Regions from separate parts of the Nonomuraea fuscirosea genome, predicted to be linked through region 2. Evidence: predicted binding sites of a transcription regulator. Region 2 holds the regulator's gene; the other holds the start of a gene.
The links. Region 2 encodes HrcA, which represses chaperone genes, less so after heat shock. Its sites were predicted from a motif close to TTGGCACTCTCNNNNNGAGAGTGCCAA; they were not measured.
Positions count from the first base shown of each region.

Region 1: the regulator HrcA is predicted to act here: its motif matches at 4,828-4,854, upstream of groL (chaperonin GroEL).

Region 1 covers NZ_CP109074.1:11,194,601-11,201,736, reverse strand. Annotated here, with positions in the region: gene OIE67_RS51725 (HelD family protein) at 13-2,046, shown strand; gene OIE67_RS51720 (YbhB/YbcL family Raf kinase inhibitor-like protein) at 2,110-2,640, shown strand; gene OIE67_RS51715 (hypothetical protein) at 2,705-2,941, opposite strand; gene groL (chaperonin GroEL) at 3,091-4,719, opposite strand; gene OIE67_RS51705 (cold-shock protein) at 5,049-5,249, opposite strand; gene OIE67_RS51700 (MoaD/ThiS family protein) at 5,498-5,773, opposite strand; gene thrC (threonine synthase) at 5,798-7,030, opposite strand; SAM riboswitch class I at 7,044-7,136, opposite strand, start outside.
Region 2 covers NZ_CP109074.1:7,665,945-7,673,080, reverse strand. Annotated here, with positions in the region: gene OIE67_RS34895 (DUF4870 domain-containing protein) at 1-629, opposite strand, end outside; gene OIE67_RS34890 (DUF3097 domain-containing protein) at 626-1,432, opposite strand; gene OIE67_RS34885 (hypothetical protein) at 1,450-1,929, opposite strand; gene hrcA (heat-inducible transcriptional repressor HrcA) at 2,435-3,448, shown strand; gene dnaJ (molecular chaperone DnaJ) at 3,460-4,602, shown strand; gene OIE67_RS34870 (16S rRNA (uracil(1498)-N(3))-methyltransferase) at 4,599-5,324, shown strand; gene OIE67_RS34865 (hypothetical protein) at 5,521-6,177, opposite strand; gene OIE67_RS34860 (SigE family RNA polymerase sigma factor) at 6,174-6,686, opposite strand; gene OIE67_RS34855 (histidine triad nucleotide-binding protein) at 6,966-7,136, shown strand, end outside.

The DNA of each region.
Region 1 (7,136 bases), 3.5 Mb from region 2:
AGGCATTTCCGCATGCCCGCACACCAGCTGGCACCCGACATACCCCCCGACGCACCCGATGGCGCACCCACCGACGTGCTCGCCTCGGAGCAGGCGCACCTGGCCGAGTCCAGGGCCGCGCTGAAGGCCATGCGCGCCCACGCGCAGTCCCTGTCCGCCGACGCGGCCGGCGACTGGGTGTCGCAGCAGATCCTCCAGTCGCTGCTCGACCAGCGCGTCGCGGCCCTGGCCGACCATCCGGACACGCCGCTGTTCTTCGGCCGCCTCGACCGCGCCGGGGGCGACGACCTGCCCGGCACGATCTACGTCGGCCGCCGCCACGTCCACGACGGCGGCAGCAAGCCGCTGGTCATCGACTGGCGCGCCCCGGTGTCCCGCGCGTTCTACCAGGCCAGCCCGGCCGACCCGATGGGCGTCGTACGCCGGCGCCGCTTCGGCTACCACGGCGGCGCGCTCACCGCGTTCGAGGACGAGCCGCTCGGCGAGGGCGGCGAGATCGGCCCGTCGAAGATCCTCACCGAGGAGATCGAACGGCCGCGCACCGGCCCCATGCGCGACATCGTCGCCACCATCCAGCCCGACCAGGACGAGATCGTCCGCGCCACGCTGGCCCAGACCGTGTGCGTGCAGGGCGCGCCCGGCACCGGGAAGACCGCCGTCGGCCTGCACCGCGCCGCCTATCTGCTGTTCACCCACCGCGAGCGGCTGGCCAGGTCCGGCGTCATGATCGTCGGCCCCAACCGGGCCTTCCTGTCCTACATCTCCTCGGTGCTGCCCGCGCTCGGCGAGGTCAAGGTCGACCAGACCACGGTGGCGGGCCTGCTGGGCGAGCACGCGGCGCCCGAGGACCCGCTGGTGGCCGCGGTGAAGGGCGACGCCAGGATGGCGCCGGTGCTGGAAAGCGCGCTCTGGCTGCACATCGTGAAGCCGGAGGACGGCCTGGTGTTCACCAAGGGCGCCTACCGCCACCGGGTGGCCGACTACGAGGTCCGCGAGATCGTGGCCTCCCTGCGCGGCACCACCCGCTACAACCCCGGCCGGGCGGCCCTGGCGCAGCGGCTGGCGCACATGGTGCTGGTCAGGATGGAGCAGCGCGGCGAGTCGCCCGACGACCGGGTGCAGGACGCGGTGGCCAGGTCGAAGCCGGTCAAGCAGCTCGTGGACGCCGTCTGGCCCAAGCTGACGCCCGAGCAGGTGCTGTTCCGGCTGCTGTCCGATCCCGACTTCCTCGGCCGGGCCGTCAAGGCGGCCAAGTCGGATCTGTCGCCGGAGGAGCAGGAGCTGCTGATCTGGCGCAAGCCGTACCGGAGCTGGAAGTCGGCGAAGTGGTCCGCCGCCGACGCCGCGCTCCTCGACGAGCTGGGCGACCTCATGGAGCGCACGCCGTCGCTCGGCCACCTCGTGGTGGACGAGGCCCAGGACCTGTCCGAGATGCAGCTGCGGGCGCTCGGCCGGCGCTGCCGCAACGGCTCGGCCACCGTACTGGGCGACCTGGCCCAGGGCACGACGCCGTGGTCGACCACCTCGTGGGAGTCGGTGCTGCGGCACCTGGGGCAGCGCGAGGGCGAGGTGACGGAGCTGACGCTCGGCTTCCGCGTGCCGCGCGAGGTGCTCGACTACGCCGCCAGGCTGCTCCCGTCCATCGCCCCCGCCCTGGCCGCGCCGCGCTCGCTGCGCCCCGGCCTCGGCTCGCTCACCGTCAGTGAGGGCGGTTCCGTGGCGCGGGCCGCAGGGGAGGCGCTGGCCAAGGAGGGCTCGATCGGCGTGATCGTCCCCGACGCGCTGGTCGACGAGGTTTCGCGGGCGCTGGCGGAGCTCCCCCACGCCGTGCTCGACCCCGACGCCGCGCAGGGGCACCGCCTGCTGATCGTGCCCGCCACCCTGGCCAAGGGTCTGGAGTACGACCACGTCATCGTGGTCGAGCCGGCCGACATCGTCGCCGCCGAGCCCAGGGGCCTGGCCCGGCTGTACGTCGTGCTGACCCGCGCGGTGACCTCGCTGACGGTCCTGCACGACAAGGCGCTCCCGGCGCAGCTGACGGCGTGAGAGCGGCGGGCACGGCCGCTTCTAGGATGGCTGGGCAAGCAGCTCTCAACCTAGGAGGATGCCGTGCCCGCACCGCTTCCACACGAACACCTGCCGTCGGTTCCCGCGCTCACGGTCGAGAGTGACGACCTCCAGGACGGCGCGAGGCTCGCCGACCTCCACGTCTTCAACGACTGGGGCATGACCGGCGGGAACCAGTCGCCTCACCTGCGCTGGTCCGGCGCCCCCGAGGGCACCCTGAGCTACGCCGTCACCTGCTACGACCCCGACGCCCCCACGGGCAGCGGCTTCTGGCACTGGGTGCTGTTCGACCTGCCCGCCTCGGTGACGGAGCTGCCCGCGGGCGCGGGCAGCGCGCCCGACTTCAAGGGCCTGCCCGAGGGGGCGGCGCACGCGCGCAACGACTACGGCACGAAGGCGTACGGCGGCGCGGCCCCGCCTCCCGGCGACCCGCACCGCTACGTCTTCACGGTCCACGCGCTCGGGGTCGACCGGCTGGGCGTCGACGGTGACGCCAGCCCGGCCGTGGTGGGCTTCAACATCACCGCCAACACCCTGGCCCGCGGCCACATCGTCGCCCTCTACGGCGTCTGACCGCGTCAGGAGACGCCGAAGCGCCCCGCCGCGACGGCGGGGCGCTTCGTGTCGGCGACCGCTGTCAGTCGGACAGCGGGGTCTGGGCGCAGGCCATGAGCTGCGGCAGCAGCGCGTCCAGCACCGTGAGCCCGGTCCGCGAATTGGGCAGGCACAGCGGCCCCTTCAGCTCACGCAGCAGGGGGATGTCGGTCAGCGACAGGGAGCGCTGCTCGGCGAAGGCCGGGGCGGCCGGGGCGGTGGTGGCGGCGACGAGGGCCAGGGCGGCGATGCCGAAAATGCGCTTGCTGCGGGAAAACATCCTCATACTCCTTTGTGCAGGCGGTGTGGTGGCACCACCCTTCCTCACTTGGAGTAGCCGAGCAATTGTGAAACGTAATGGCAGTCAAACAAAACAAGAGCGGCCCGGAAAAGCCCGGACCGCTCTTCGTTCTTACGACGAGAAAAGACCTAGAAGTCCATGTCGCCGCCGCCGGGCATGCCGGCCGGCGCAGCGGGGGTCTTCTCGGGCTTCTCGGCGATGACGGCCTCGGTGGTGAGGAAGAGCGCCGCGATGGAAGCGGCGTTCTGCAGCGCGGAGCGCGTCACCTTGGCCGGGTCGAGGATGCCCACCTCGAACATGTTGACGTACTCGCCGGTCGCCGCGTTGAGGCCCTCACCCGGGGTGAGGTTGCGCACGCGCTCGACCACGACGCCGCCCTCGAGGCCGGCGTTGACCGCGATCTGCTTGAGGGGCTCCTCGAGCGCCTTCTTCACGATCGCCGCACCGGTGGCCTCGTCGCCCGCCAGCTCCAGCTTGTCGAAGGCCTTGGCGCCGGCCTGCAGCAGAGCCACACCACCGCCGGGGACGATGCCCTCCTCGACGGCCGCCTTGGCGTTGCGCACGGCGTCCTCGATGCGGTGCTTGCGCTCCTTGAGCTCGACCTCGGTCGCGGCACCGGCCTTGATCACGGCCACGCCGCCGGCCAGCTTGGCCAGGCGCTCCTGCAGCTTCTCGCGGTCGTAGTCGGAGTCGGTGCGGTCGATCTCGGCCCGGATCTCGTTGACCCGGCCCGCGATCTGCTCGGCGTCACCGGCGCCGTCGACGATCGTGGTCTCGTCCTTGGTCACGACCACCTTGCGGGCGCGGCCCAGCAGGTCGAGGGTGGCGGTCTCGAGCTTGAGGCCGACCTCCTCGGCGATGACCTGACCACCGGTCAGGATCGCGATGTCGTTGAGCATGGCCTTGCGGCGGTCGCCGAAGCCCGGGGCCTTGACCGCGACCGAGCGGAACAGGCCGCGGATCTTGTTGACGACCAGGGTGGCCAGGGCCTCGCCCTCGACGTCCTCAGCGATGATCAGCAGCGGCTTGCCGGACTGCACGACCTTGTCGAGCAGCGGCAGCAGGTCTTTGTTGGCCGAGACCTTGCTGTTGACGATCAGGATGTACGGGTCTTCGAGCACGGCCTCCATGCGGTCGGAGTCGGTCACGAAGTACATCGACGTCATGCCCTTGTCGAAGCGCATGCCCTCGGTGAGCTCGAGCTCGAGGCCGAAGGTGTTGCTCTCCTCGACGGTGATGACGCCTTCCTTGCCGACCTTGTCCATCGCCTCGGCGATGAGCGAGCCGATCTCGGGGTCGGCGGCGGAGATGGAGGCGGTGGAGGCGATCTGCTCCTTGGTCTCCACATCCTTGGCCAGCTTGGAGAGCTCCTCGCTGACGCGCTCGACGGCCGCCTCGATGCCCTTCTTCAGGGCCATCGGGTTGGCGCCGGCGGCGACATTGCGCAGACCCTCGCGCACCAGCGCCTGGGCGAGCACGGTGGCGGTGGTGGTGCCGTCACCCGCGACGTCGTCGGTCTTCTTGGCGACTTCCTTGACCAGCTCGGCGCCGATCTTCTCCCAAGGGTCCTCGAGCTCGATCTCCTTGGCGATGGACACACCGTCGTTGGTGATCGTGGGAGCGCCCCACTTCTTCTCCAGCACGACGTTGCGGCCCTTGGGACCCAAGGTCACCTTGACGGCGTCGGCGAGCTGGTTCATACCGCGCTCGAGACCGCGCCGGGCGTCCTCGTCAAACGCGATCATCTTGGCTGCCATAAGGCTAGACCTCCCAGATGCAGGGTGGCTTGTCGTGGACCGAGCCGACGCCCGCGACGGCATGGGCCCGCATCTCCGTTCGGCAGACCCCATCGTCTCGATCCGATGTTGGCACTCTGCTGCACAGAGTGCCAACGAACTGTTTAGCACTCTACCCTGCCGAGTGCAAGCGAACGCACCCGCGCCCGGTGTTCATCCCCAGGTCAGAAGTCAGTACGGCGAGCCGCCCGAAGCAGCCCGCCGTACGCGAGTCGACGATTGAGGGGGTGACGGTTCGCACGGACTGCGCTGCCGTGCGAGCCCGCCCGGTGCATACCAGTGATGTGACCTCAGACCGTGCGGACGGACTCCGCCTGCGGCCCCTTCTGGCCCTGCGTGATCTCGAACTCGACACGCTGACCCTGTTCGAGAGAGCGGTACCCGTCCATCATGATCGCTGAGTAATGGACGAATACATCCTTACCACCGTCTACCGCGATGAAGCCGTAGCCCTTGTCCGCGTTGAACCACTTGACGGTGCCCTGCGCCACTTCCGACTCCTCTTACTGGTCTCTCAGATCTCGCCCATTCCTCCGCGAGGCCTGTAATCGTCTGACATAACTTGAAAATCAGGCAGACGATCGCCCTCGACCATACCTGTGGCACGGGGTTTGGCAACAGAGTCAATCTGCAAACCAGGTATTTCTTCGCAGCGAACCTCGTACAACGTTGAATTAGCCCAGGAAAAGCAGAAGGCGCCCACAAGGGGCGCCTTCAACGGTCGGGGTTCGCGCGGCGCTCAGCCGCCGGCGACCGCGGGGATGATGGAGATCTGCGTGCCCTCTGGGGCGGGAGTGTCGAGACCCTGGGCGAAACGGACGTCCTCTTCCCCAACATAAACGTTGACGAAACGTCGAATCTTGCCCGATTCATCCAGAATTCTCGCGCCGATGCCGGGGTAGTCGGAGTCCAGCTTGGCGAGTACGTCACGAAGAGTCGCGCCTTCGCCACTCACTTCGGCGTTGCCCCCGGTGTAGGTGCGCAGAATGGTGGGAATCCGCACAGAAACGCTCATGGTAAATGTCGCCTTTCCTGGTTGTCAGACAGTCGCACGGAACGCGTCGAGGGAGGGCCGGATCACGGCCGTGGGCGCGGCGTCGTCGCTGATGGCGTCGAGCGTCTTGAGCCCGTCGCCGGTGTTCAGCACCACGGTCTCGGCCTCGGGATCGAGCCTGCCGCTCTCGGCCAGCTTCTTCAGCACGCCCACGGTCACCCCGCCCGCGGTCTCGGCGAAGATGCCCTCGGTGGAGGCGAGCAGCTTGATGGCGGCCACGATCTCGGCATCCGTGACGTCCTCGACGCCCCCTCCGGTGCGTCGTGCGATGTCCAGCACGTAGGGACCGTCGGCCGGGTTGCCGATGGCCAGCGACTTGGCGATGGTGTCGGGCTTGACCGGCTGGACGACGTCGTGCCCGGCCTTGTACGCGGCCGACACCGGCGAGCAGCCTTCGGCCTGCGCCCCGAAGATCTTGTAGGGCGTCTCCTCGACCAGCCCCAGCTGGATGAGCTCCTTGAAGCCCTTGTCGATCTTGGTGAGCTGCGAGCCCGAGGCGATGGGGATGACGATCTGCTCGGGCAGCCGCCAGCCGAGCTGCTCGGCGATCTCGTACGCGAGCGTCTTGGAGCCCTCGGCGTAGTAGGGCCGCAGGTTGACGTTGACGAAGCCCCACTTGTCGCCCATGGGGTCGCCGATCAGCTCGGAACAGAACCGGTTGACCTCGTCGTAGGTGCCGTCGATCGCGATCAGCCGCCCGCCGAACACGCGGGCCATGGCGATCTTCGCCGCTTCGAGGTCGGCCGGGATGAACACGCAGGCGTCGAGCCCGGCCCGCGCCGCGGCGGCGGTCACCGCGCCCGCGAGGTTGCCCGTGGAGGAGCAGGAAAGGGTGTGGAAGCCGAAGTTGCGAGCCGCCTCGACGGCCATCGCGACCACGCGGTCCTTGAAGGAGTGGGTGGGGTTTCCCGAGTCGTCCTTCACGTGCAGGGATTTGAGCCCGAGCGCCTTGCCGAGGTTTCCGGCCTTGACCAATTTGGTCCAGCCGGGGTTCATATTCGGCTTTTCGGTCACGTCCGTCGGAACGGGGAGGAGTGCGCGGTAACGCCAGATGTTGGCCGGACCGGACTCGATCTGCGCCCGAGTCACCGTGCCGAAGTCGTAGGCCGCCTCAAGCGGCCCGAAACACTCCAGACAGGCGAAACTGGGACCCAGGGGGTAACGGGCGCCGCACTCGCGGCAGGACAGACCGACAGCAGGACCAAAGTCGAGCGACATGAAGCGAGGCCTTCCCTCATCTTCGCCCACGGCCACCTTGACCGCGAACCGGAATTGGCACCTAGTCCCGGTCGGCCTCGCCAGGTCGCGAGTCGAAAGCCGGGAG
Region 2 (7,136 bases):
GCCGCCTGGTCCCGGACATAGGGGGACTCGTCCTTCTTCATCAGGTAGATGATCAGCGGGCCGATCCACGAGACCAGCAGGCCGAGCAGGTGCGACAGCATCGCCATGGTGGTGTCGTCGGTGCCGGGGCGGGGGCCGAACCTGCCGGGGACGTACGGCTCGCCACGGCCGGGAGCGTAACCGTGGGGCTGCCCGTAGCCGGGCTGACCGCCGTGACCGGGCTGACCGTAGCCCGCTTGCCCGTAGCCCGCTTGACCGTAGTTGGGCTGGCTGGGACCGGGCTGGCCGTAGTTCGGGATCGAGCTGGGCTGCTGCCCGTAGGGGAGCTGCTGACCGGACGGGTTCTGCTGCCCGTATCCGGGTTGCTGCCCGTAACCCGGCTGTGAGCCGGGCTGCTGGCCATACCCGGGCTGTTGACCGTAGCCGGGTTGCTGGCCGTACCCGGGCTGAGAGCCGGGTTGCTGCCCGTACCCCGGCTGGGAGCTGGGCTGCTGGCCGTAGGACGGCTGTGAGCCGGGTTGCTGCCCGTAGCCGGGCTGGGGGCCGGACGCCGGAGGTTGGATGTCGGCCGCGGAGATCTTCTTGGTGGCGTCGTCATCGGGCGGCGGCTGGGGCGGGTCCTGGCTCATGGTGCCTCCGTAACGAAGTCGATCAGTTCCTCGACCCGGCCGAGCAGTTCCGGCTCCAGGTCCGTGTACGTCGAGACGGCGCCGAGAATGCGCCGCCAGGCCTGCGCCGGCTCCGTCCGCCAGCCCAGGGCCGCGATCACGCCCTCCTTCCACGGCACCCCGCGCGGCACGTCCGGCCAGGCGGGGATGCGCAGCACGGAGGGTTTGACCGCCTGCCAGATGTCGATGTACGGATGCCCCACCACGAGCACGTCCGGCGAGGTGATCTCGGCGGCGATCCTGCTCTCCTTGGAGCCGGGCACCAGGTGGTCCACCAGCACGCCCAGCCGGCGCCCCGGCTCGGGGCCGAACTCGGCCACGATGGCGGGCAGGTCGTCCACGCCTTCGAGGTATTCGACCACGACTCCCTCGACCCGCAGGTCGTGGCCCCAGATCTTCTCGACGAGGGCGGCGTCGTGGACGCCTTCCACGTAGATCCGGCTCTGCCTGGCGACCCTGGCCCGCAGCCCCTCCACCGCGACGGAGCCCGAGGCGCTGCGCCGGGGCGCGGCGGGGGCGGCGGCGGGGCGTACCAAGGTCACGGGCTTGCCCTCCAGCAGGAAGGCGGCGGGCGCCAGCGGGAACAGGCGGCGTTTGCCGAACCGGTCCTCCAGCGTGACGGCCTCCTTGTCGCAGGCCACCACGGCGCCGCAGAAGCCGCTGTCGGCGTCCTCGACGACCAGATCCATCTCGGCGGGCACCTTGGGGATCTTCCCCTTGCCCGGCCGACGCCAGTTTCCCGCCAGAACATCGCCCTCGTACACACGGGGACCGTAGCAAATCACCCGCTGACCGCAAGGCGCTTGCGCGCGCCGCTACGGCGGACCAGGACGACGACCGTGCCGGCGACGGCGGCCAGCAGGCCCGCGCCGGGCAGCAGGAACAGCCCCGCCAGCCCGCCGGTGACGCCGCCCAGACTGGACAGGAGGTCGCGGCCCACGCCGTAGCGGACGGTGGCCTGCTCCTGGTTGGTGCAGGTGAGCTGGTAGTCGCCCTTGGCCGGCGCGTTGATCACGAGGATCTCCTGCCAGGTCGTGTCGTTCCAGGTGACACTCTGGTTCCCCGCGACCTTGGCGAGCCTGGCCTGGCCGGGGCCGCCGGAGATGGCGCAGTCGTAGGAGATGCGGGCGGCGCTGGCGACGTACACGGCGGGTTTGTCGGCCGGATCGACCGTCACCGTGACGCTCTCGCCGGACTCGAACGTCTTCGTCGGCGCCATGTCCGTCACGCTGCTCACCAGGCCGCCGCCGAACAGAGCCACGCCCGCCACCGCGCACGCCAGGAACACGCCCCAGGCGGCGGCGAGCCACCACAGGCTGGGTTTTATGGCTTTGGAGTCGATTCGTGGTGGAAATTGGGCCTGTTGGCCGTATTGTCCGTACTGAGGTGGCGGGCCGAACTGGGTGGGCTCACCGTACTGCGGCGGCTGCCCGTGGGGTGGAGGCTTTCCGTACTGGGGCGGCTGCCCCTGCGGCGGTTGCCCGTACGGTGACTGTCCGTAGGGTTGTGAGCCGGGTTGCGGCCCGTACTGAGGAGGTTGCGGCTGACCGTGGTGGGGCCCCTGCTCAGACGGGGGGCCGTACGGCCGGGGCTGAGAATCGTCGGTCATGCTGGCCAGTCTGAGGCCTGTCGCTCACACCACGCCAGCAGCAGGATGGGACCCGCTGTTATCGCACCTTGTGGGCGAGAGCCGTACACTTGGCACTCGGGAACACAGAGTGCTAGACACCGCGTTCCTGAAAGAGACAGAGGCAGGAGGTGAGCACGTGCTCGACGAACGGAAGCTGGCTGTGCTCAGGGCCATTGTCGAAGACTACGTGTCCACCAACGAACCGGTGGGCTCCAAGGCGCTCGCCGAGCGTCACAACCTGAAGGTCTCCCCGGCCACGGTCAGAAACGACATGGCCGCGCTGGAGGAGGAGGGTTACATCACCCAGCCGCACACCAGCGCGGGCCGCGTGCCGACGGACAAGGGCTACCGCCTGTTCGTCGACCGGCTCTCGCAGGTGAAGCCGCTGTCCGGAGCCGAGCGCAGGGCCATCGAGACGTTCCTGGCCGGCGCGGTCGACCTCGACGACGTGGTCACCCGCACCGTCCGGCTGCTCGCGCAGCTGACCCGGCAGGTCGCGGTCGTGCAATATCCGACGCTGACCCGTTCGACGGTCAGGCACGTCGAGCTGGTCCCGCTGAGCGACCGGCGGGTCATGCTGGTGCTGATCACCAACACCGGCCGCGTCGAGCAGCGCGTGGTCGAGCTGCCCGAGGTGGTGGAGGACGCCCGCATCGCGCATCTGCGCGCCGTGCTCAACTCCTGCCTCGACGGCTGCGGCCTGAGCAGTGTGCCCGACCTGGTCGCCGACCTGCCCGAGCGGCTGCCCCTCGAAGACCGGCCCGTGGTGGCCACGGTCCTGTCGGTCCTGCTCGAGACGCTGGTCGAGCGGCACGACGAGAAGATCGTGTTCGCCGGCGCGGCCAACCTCGCCGGCGCCGACTTCACCACCGGCCTGCGCGACGTGCTGGAGGCGCTGGAGGAGCAGGTCGTCCTCATGCGGCTGCTCGGCGAGACAACCTCAGACACCCCGTCCGCGCTCACCGTGCGCATCGGCGCGGAAAACCCCTACCTGCGGGGGACATCCATCGTCGCGACCGGATACGGTTCTGGCGACAACCAACTGGCCCGGCTCGGCGTACTCGGGCCGACCAGGATGGATTATCCCGTGACGATGGGCGCCGTACGCGCGGTGGCACGCTACGTCAGCCAGATACTGGCTGCATCATAAGAGGTCGATAAGTGGCAAACAGCGACTACTACGCCACCCTCGGGGTGCGCCGTGACGCGAGTCAGGACGAGATCAAGAAGGCGTACCGCCGACTCGCCCGTGAGCTGCACCCCGACGTGAACCCCGATCCTGAGACCCAGGAGCGGTTCAAGGAGATCACGCAGGCCTACGAGGTGCTCTCCGACCCCAACAAGCGCCAGATGTACGACCTGGGTGGCGACCCCTTCGGCGGTGCGGGAGCGGGCGCGGGCGCCGCGGGCGGGTTCGGCGCGGGCTTCCCGTTCAGCGACATCATGGACGCCTTCTTCGGCACGGCGGCCGGCGCCCGCGGGCCGCGCTCACGCGCCCGCAGGGGTCGCAACGCCACCATCCGGGTGGAGCTCGACCTGCGCGAGACGGCGTTCGGCACCACCCGCGAGCTGGCCGTCGACACGGCCGTGGTGTGCGAGGTGTGCCACGGCGCCGGCGCCGCGCAGGGTACCCACCCCGACACCTGTGACATGTGCAACGGGCGCGGTGAGATCTCCCAGGTCACCCGCTCCTTCCTGGGCCAGGTCATGACCTCGCGGCCGTGCCCTCAGTGCGGTGGTTTCGGGACGATCATCCGCCACCCCTGCCAGGAGTGCTCCGGCGACGGCCGGGTCCGCACCCGCCGTACGATCAAGGTCCGCATCCCCGCCGGCGTCGAGGACGGCACGCACATCCAGCTCGCCGGCGAGGGCGAGGTCGGCCCGGGCGGCGGCCCGCCGGGAGACCTCTTCCTGGAGATCGTCGAGCGCCCCCACGAGATCTTCGAACGGCGCGGCGACGACCTCCACTGCACCGTGCAGATCCCGATGACGGCCGCCGCGCTCGGCACCGTGCTGGCGGTGGAGACGCTCGACGGCTCCGAGGAGATCGACGTCCGCCCCGGCACCCAGTCCGGCCAGGTCATCACCATGTACGGCCGGGGCGTGCAGCGCCTCAACGAGTCCGGCAGGGGCGACCTGCTCATCCACGTCAACGTCGAGACGCCGACCCGGCTCGACACCGCCCAGGAAGAACTGCTCCGCGAGCTGTCCAGGCAGCGGGGTGAGGAGCGCCCGCCTGGCAAGTTCGCACCGGGTCAGCAGGGTTTTTTCTCCCGCCTGCGTGACGCCTTCAACGGCCGTTGACGGCGCCCGTCTTCCTGGCCGAGGCGCTCGACGGCCCCGGGCTGACGCTCGACGGGCCCGAAGGGCGGCACGCCGCCTCCGTACGACGGCTGCGCGCGGGTGAGCGGGTCGATCTGACCGACGGCGCCGGCACGGTGGCCGAGTGCGTCGTACGCGAGACGCTGAAGGACGCGCTCAGGCTCGACGTGCTGCGCCGCTACCGGGTCGAGGCGCCCGCGCCCCGGCTCGTCGTCGTCCAGGGGCTGCCCAAGGGCGACAGAGGTGAGCTCGCGGTCGAGATGATGACCGAGGCCGGCGTGGACGTGATCGTCCCGTGGGCGGCCGCGCGGAGCATCACCCAATGGAAGGGCGACAAGGTCGCCAAGGCGCTCGGCCGGTGGCGGGCCACGGCCCGTGAGGCGGGCAAGCAGGCCCGCCGCTTCCACCTGCCCGAGGTGACCGACCTGGCCACGACGGCGCAGGTCGAACGGCTGCTCACCGGGGCGGCCCTCGGCCTGGTGCTGCACGAGGAGGCGGCCGAGCCGCTGTCGAAGGTGACACTGCCCGTGAGCGGCGACATCGTGATGGTCGTGGGGCCCGAGGGAGGCGTCTCGGAGGACGAGATCGCCCGGTTCGGGGCGGCTGGGGCGGCGCCGGTGCTGCTGGGGCCGACGGTCCTGCGCACGTCCACGGCGGGGGTCGCGGCGGCGGCCGTCCTGCTGAGCCGTACCGGACGCTGGTGAGGCGCGAGAGCCGCACAGGCCGTGAGAACCGCTCAGGCGTGAGAACCGCTCAGGCGTGAGAACCGCTCAGGTTGCGAGAGCTGCTCAGGCCGTGAGAACCGCTCAGGCTGTGAGGGTGTGACCGCGACGGTGCGGTGGTGAAGGTGTGACCGCGACGGTGCGGTCGTGAGGGTGTGCGGGGGCCGGCTGAGCCGGGTCAGGGCACCGTGGTGTCGGAGGTGTCCTGGAGCGGGCTGGCCAGGTCCGCGGGTGTCTCCATCGCGTCGTCGGTCGGCGGGCACTCCTCAGGCGGGCACGCCGTGGGCGCCACGCTCGTCTCCTCCATCGTCGGCGTCGGTGTCGGCGATGGTGACAGCGTAGGACAGTCGGCAGGAGGCTCGGTCTGCTCGGCCAGGGTCGAGGGGCAGTCGGTCGGCGTCGGGCTGGGCGACGGGGACGGCCTGCTGGTCGACTCGGCCTTGCGGCTGGTGCGCGGGGTCGGCGGCTTGGAGGTCTCGGGGATCACGACCGCGGGCGGGTCGGTGGTCCGCTCCGGCGGGGGAGGCTGTAGGGAGCGGGTGGTGGAGGAGTTGGAAGGAGCCTCGGAGGTCGTCTCGTTGTCGATGGGGGCGGCCGGAATCTGGTCGATGATCTGCGAGCGCAACGAGGGAACGGCCATCACGATCGTTCCCGCCACCAGCAGGGCGCTGGCGGCGGCCGCGCCCGCTCGCCACCAGAACAGATTGCGCACTCCACGCCGCTCGATGCGGCCACGGATGATCTCCAGTCCTTCCGGCGAGGGTACGACCGCGTCCGCCTCCGCGCGGAGCGCACGGCGCAAGAGGTCGCCGTACTCGTCGGGGGGATGGGTCATGACATTTTCTCCAGGACCGATCGCAACGCGGCCATACCACGTGCCGTGTGGCTCTTGACCGCGCCCTTGCTGATGCCCATGGCGTGAGCGATCTCAGCTTCGGACAGATCACCGTAGTAGCGTAGAACCAGTGCTTCTCTCTGTCGGGTCGGCAGGGCTCGTAACGCCTCGATGACGGCGGAGCGTTCCAGCTCGCCGATCGCGCCGTTCTCGGCGCTCGGAGCGTCAGGCAGGCCCTTGGGGGCGTATTTCTCGACGACCGCGCGGTGACGCAGCACGGACCGGGACCGGTTGACGACGGATTGACGCAGGTAGGCGAGTGCTTTGTCGGGGTCACGCAGTCTGCGCCAGGCGCCATGGATGGCGACGAACGCATCCTGCACGACTTCCTCGGCTGTTGCAATGTCGCGCACCAGCAACACGGCGAGACGCACCAACGACCGGAAGTGCGCGCTGTACAGCGCCGTCACGGCCATGTCGGCATCCCACCCGACCTGCACCGCCCCCATCGACCTGTCGGCCAGGAGGGTTTCGGTGGTCACATCAGTGGGACGCGCGGCCTTCCCAGAGGGTTTACGCTCTTCCGGTTCTTGAGGTTTCCCCGGTTCCTTAGGGTGCATTACCCAGTCGTGTCCTCGCCAGGTGGCGCTCGCCCGACCCTGAATCGTCTTCTTTTAGCTGTAGTGTCGCACACTCACCCTAACCTCGTTGATCTTCCTACGCACGACACAGCTGATTACCGATTCGCAACGGACTTGCTGACGGTGGGCTCTCGGTAGGGTGATCGGGTGAGCGATTGCCTCTTCTGCAAAATCGTCGCCAACGAGATTCCCGCTGAGATCGTCTACGAAACCGGCCGGACCCTCGCCTTCCGCGACGTGAATCCGCAGGCTCCCACGCACGTTCTCGTCATCCCGAAGGAGCATCACGCCGACGCCGCGGCGCTGGCCGCGGCCGAC